Regions from separate parts of the Pseudoalteromonas sp. B62 genome, predicted to be linked through region 1. Evidence: riboswitches for the same ligand, from Rfam matches in the RefSeq annotation. Region 1 holds a riboswitch; the other holds the start of a gene.
The links. Region 1 has a riboswitch for lysine ahead of dapA (4-hydroxy-tetrahydrodipicolinate synthase). Riboswitches for the same ligand answer to the same signal wherever they lie in the genome.
Positions count from the first base shown of each region.

Region 2: another riboswitch for lysine. It lies ahead of lysC (lysine-sensitive aspartokinase 3); the one in region 1 lies ahead of dapA (4-hydroxy-tetrahydrodipicolinate synthase).

Region 1 covers NZ_JARLVB010000002.1:700,135-702,544, reverse strand. Annotated here, with positions in the region: gene P4S71_RS07640 (2,3,4,5-tetrahydropyridine-2,6-dicarboxylate N-succinyltransferase) at 1-106, opposite strand, end outside; gene dapA (4-hydroxy-tetrahydrodipicolinate synthase) at 122-1,006, opposite strand; lysine riboswitch at 1,197-1,397, opposite strand; gene P4S71_RS07630 (DNA-3-methyladenine glycosylase I) at 1,589-2,287, shown strand; partial or broken gene P4S71_RS07625 (protein adenylyltransferase SelO) at 2,296-2,410, shown strand, end outside.
Region 2 covers NZ_JARLVB010000002.1:3,384,548-3,386,957, reverse strand. Annotated here, with positions in the region: gene nhaD (sodium:proton antiporter NhaD) at 22-1,269, shown strand; lysine riboswitch at 1,371-1,543, shown strand; gene lysC (lysine-sensitive aspartokinase 3) at 1,619-2,410, shown strand, end outside.

The sequences.
Region 1 (2,410 bases):
TACCTTTTTTTACTTCTATGTTAGCTTGCCATTGGCCGCTTTCGTTTTGTGATGCTGCGCGTACAGCGCCCGATTCTAAATTACTTAATAGTTCTAACCAGCTCATTATAAAAACCTGTATTTAATGCCAAGATAAAATGGTGTTGTTTGCAGTTGTGATGCAATCGGTTTGAGTTAACTCAAGGTGTGTTAAAGGTGGACGAAGTTGCGGGCTGCTTAAGCGACCTTGCAAATGCATCAGTACCTTTACGGGAATAGGGTTTGCGACAGCAAATAGGCTATTAATAGCGCTTGACCACTGGGCAAATAAATTAGGGTGTTGACCACTTAAACTGCGTTTAACAAACTCGTGAGTTTGTTCAGGCCATGCGTTTGCAGCTACCGACACTAATCCTTTTGCACCGGCTTGTGCAAAATAAGGCATTAGCGCATCGTCGCCACTAAAAATAGCTAAATTAGGGGCCGCTTGGCGGTAAGCTTCAAACTGAGCAATACTGCCGCTCGCTTCTTTTAACGCCCATAAATTTTTATTGTTTTTTAAGTTTTTAATAGTTGCCGCTGGGATGCTAACAGCACTTCGTCCCGGTACGTTATAAAGCATACACGGGTGATCGCTTGCATTAAGTAGGCTTTCAAACCAATGAGTTTGACCTATAGCGCCGGGCTTTGCATAAAGCGGTGAACCAAGTAAAAAGCTATGAATTGGCAATGTATTACAGTAGTTAACCCACTCAATTTGTTGTTTTAAGTTACTACCGCCAACAGCTACCATGAGTGGTACTGCTGGTTTTAGCTGGCATACGTGTTCAACAATGGCTTGTTGCTCTTTTTGCGTTAGCGCCAAGCCTTCGCCTGTACTGCCAAGTAGTAAAATACCGTTATGTGCCGCTTCTTGCTCGCTAACCAGTTTAGTTAACGTGTTGTAGTCAACATCGCCGTGTTGATCAAATGGCGTTACGAGCGCGGTCCACAATGAGTAGTCGTTTAAATTGAAGTTGTTGATCATCTCTCACGAACTTATAATTTGTACCAACTTTATTAAAAACGTGATCATTTTAGCGATAACTAATTTAATGCAATTGATATTATTCGAAGAGTTAAAAAGCTTTATGGAAGGAGCCGCATTAACGTCGTTCGAACTAATAATTCGAAGAGCGAATGGGCTTAAAATAATAGGGCGCACGGCCTTAATATTTAAGACCAGAAGCTCTCCACCAAACTAATAAGCTGCTTTTTATAAGCAGCTATTGGTGACAGTCGCTAGGGTTCAACCTAGTCGCCCGAAATAAACACCTCGCAAAAGTGGTTACTTCTCGGCGTTAATTCCCCTCACGTATGCTCACTGGAGTTTGCGCTCCTAACATACGCTACCTGAATAACGCACCTCTTCTAGCCCTTTGCACCTGTTTGTAGAGTAAAACTTACAAACCTGAGCAATTTAAATAGGGTAATTACGGCGATTAAAGCATTTTAGCCGTCTGGGTGTCAAGCGACTAAATGCATATTCATTCATCCATAATGGGAGTGGTTACGTATTGGGTGCTTTTCTCGTACACTAGCAATATAAGTAGTGAGGTATTTAATTAGTATGGAAAAATTTAGCGATATTTATAAGCGAGCTGTAGAGCGAAAAGGCTCCGAAAAAATGCTGAAGTTATTACTTGCAAAACCGTTATCTAAAAAACAACTAAGCACGTTAAGTGACGACGATTGGCTTGAAGAATTTACTCGAAAAGTATTTCAAAGCGGTTTTTATTGGTCAGTCATTAATAATAAGTGGCCGGGCTTTAGAGAGGTTTTTTGGGATTTTAGCGTTGATAAGTTATTAATGATGCCACCCGATATGCTGGAACAAAAAGCTACTGATGAGCGTATTGTTCGTAACTATAAAAAAGTAAAAACAATTACCGAAAATGCTTACATGATCCACGAGATAGCAGGGGAACATGGCAGTTTTAGCCAGTTTATCGCTAATTGGCCAACAGACGATATTATTGGTTTATGGGCGTATTTAAAAAAGCATGGTTCGCGTTTAGGCGGAAATACTGGCCCTTATGCATTGCGAGCACTTGGTAAAGATACTTTTTTATTATCACGCGATGTAGAGAATTACTTACGTGCCCATAAAATTATAGACGGCGGCTTACAAACTAAAAAATCACTGAGTGCAGCCCAGGCCTTTTTTAACGAAATGCAAAAGCAAAGTGGCTTAAGTATGCAAGAGTTGAGCTTAATTGTTGCTTATGGCGTAGGTGACAACCGTGTTGGTATAAGTCAGCAACAATAGGAATTACCATGAAATTAGTGCCAAGATACACAGACATTGCGGAAAACTTCGCGATTGAAGATTTCCCTGCAAGTGTCGCCTCTCCTCAGTTATTGCTGTGGAACGAGAGCTTAGCAAAAGAGT
Region 2 (2,410 bases), 2.7 Mb from region 1:
ATCAAAGGTTGTTTAACTACCATGGTTTCCTCGATTATTCTAACCCTGATAGCGATTGCATTTTTACTGATCGTTATAGAAGATATAATCCATGTCAATAAAGCTAAAACCACGCTGTTTTTTGGTACGCTTTGCTGGATTCTTCTTTTTATATACCCTTTACACGGGCAAAGCCCCGATACGATTCAACACCTTTTAAACGAAAATATTTTAGAAATTGCTTCGCTATGGCTGTTTTTAATGGCTGCAATGACCTTTGTAGCGTACTTAAATTCAAAGGGGTTTATAGAAAATATTGTGCACCGCGTTATGCCAAAAAGTATTAGCGAAAAAAAGCTCATGTTTTTGGTGGGTGGTTTTGCATTTTTGTTTTCGTCGATTTCAGATAACGTAACAGCGACGCTTATATCGCTCGCGGTTGTTATGTCGTTAAAACTTGAACCTAAAAAACTCATTAAATACGCCACGCTTATTGTGTTTGGGGTTAACTCAGGTGGGGTATCGCTAATAACAGGTGACGTAACCACACTAATGATATTTTTAGATGGCAAAGTAACCATTGCTCATTTATTACTACTTATAGCGCCAGCACTTGCAAGCGTTATGTTGCTAGCCGCGTTACTGTCTATAGGTATGAAAGGGCGTGTTGGGTTTGCTGGTGCAGGTAAAACCCGCATTGAAAAAACCGACATTACCATCGCTGTTATATTTTTATCTACCGTAGTGAGCACACTTACGCTGAGTGTAATTTACAGCGTACCGCCTCTATTAACCTTTTTGTTTGGCTTATCAGTGATGTTTTTAGTGGCGCAATTTTTAATGCGCAAAAAAGACATAAACAAAGACATAATCGATTTTGTTCGCGATATAGAATACGACACATTATTGTTTTTTGTAGGTGTACTGCTGCTTGTTGGCGCACTTAAAGAAATAGGTATGTTGAGTAAATTTACCGACTTATACACGGTAATGGCACCAGAATACGCAAACTACTTAATGGGCATATTATCAGCAGGGGTCGATAACGTACCGCTTACTGCTGCATTATTAAAAGCCGATATAGTAATGAGCCAACAACATTGGTTGTCGTTTACGTATGCAACGGGCGTGGGCGGTTCAATGCTTATTATTGGTTCGGCTGCGGGCATTATTGCCATGAGCAAAGTTAAAGCACTTACCTTTATGAGCTACTTGCGTTTATCGCTGCATTTATTAATTTGTTACACGGTTGGATATGCGGGCTCGTATTACATGGGCAGTTTTATTTAACTCATAAATTATTAAATGCTTGACAGCTAGACGTCTAAACGATAACTTTCAAAGCCCCGCTACTTAGTGGGGTTTTGTTTTATTAGCCACTGGTTAATAAAGCATTCAGAAGAGGTGCGATACTTAGGTACTTAATGTTAGGCGACGAAAGCCGATGATCATTAAGGAGGGAAGTACTCGCCGAGGAAAATAATGGTACGTCGTCATTGTTTTTCGGTTTATGGGGCTGAATCCTCAAAACTGTCACCAATATAGGTGGAGAGCTTCTGGCAGTGGACTTATCTTCAAGCATTCCTTTGCCAAGTTCTTCTTGTTTTATTGCGATTTGGATATCGCGAAAGGAGACTAAATGACTACCCAATCAGCGCCACAAACAGTGCCTAAAACAGAGTTAAGCGCAAAATCAGATTACATCGTTGCCAAATTTGGCGGAACCAGTGTTGCAAACTTTGAAGCGATGAATCGCTGTAGCGAAATTATTGTTGCAGATAAAAGCGTACGTATTGTTGCTGTGAGCGCGAGTGCCGGCGTAACTAACCACTTAGTTGCACTGTGTAAATCAAGTATTACTTCAAGTGAGCGCCAAGAACACATAAACGGCGTGCTTGCTATTCAACAAACTATTTTAGATGAGTTATCGCTAGATGCCGATTTAGCGGTTGGCTTTAACGAAACCCTAAAAGCATTTCAAACATTGGCTCAAGAGTCACTAACAACCGTTCAGCAACACGACGAGCTACTTAGCTTTGGTGAGCGTTTATCGTCGTATTTGTTTGCACAGGTACTTCGTTTACAAGGTTTAAATGCCGATCGTTTTGATGTGCGCAAGGTGCTTAAAACCGACAGCCAATTTGGTAAAGCAACGCCAAATGTTGCAGCCACAGCGCAAGCCGCTAAAGAACATTTAATCCCGTTATTAGACGCTCAAGTAATTGTGACTCAGGGCTTTATTGGCAGTGACGAATATGGTCAAACCACAACGCTAGGACGTGGTGGTTCAGATTACAGCGCTGCATTATTAGCTGAAGCGATTAACGCTAAAAGTGTGCATATTTGGACCGACGTAGTGGGCATTTTTAGCACCGACCCGCGTTTGTGCGCAAAAGCGACGCCTATTGCACGTTTAAGTTTTGACGAAGCC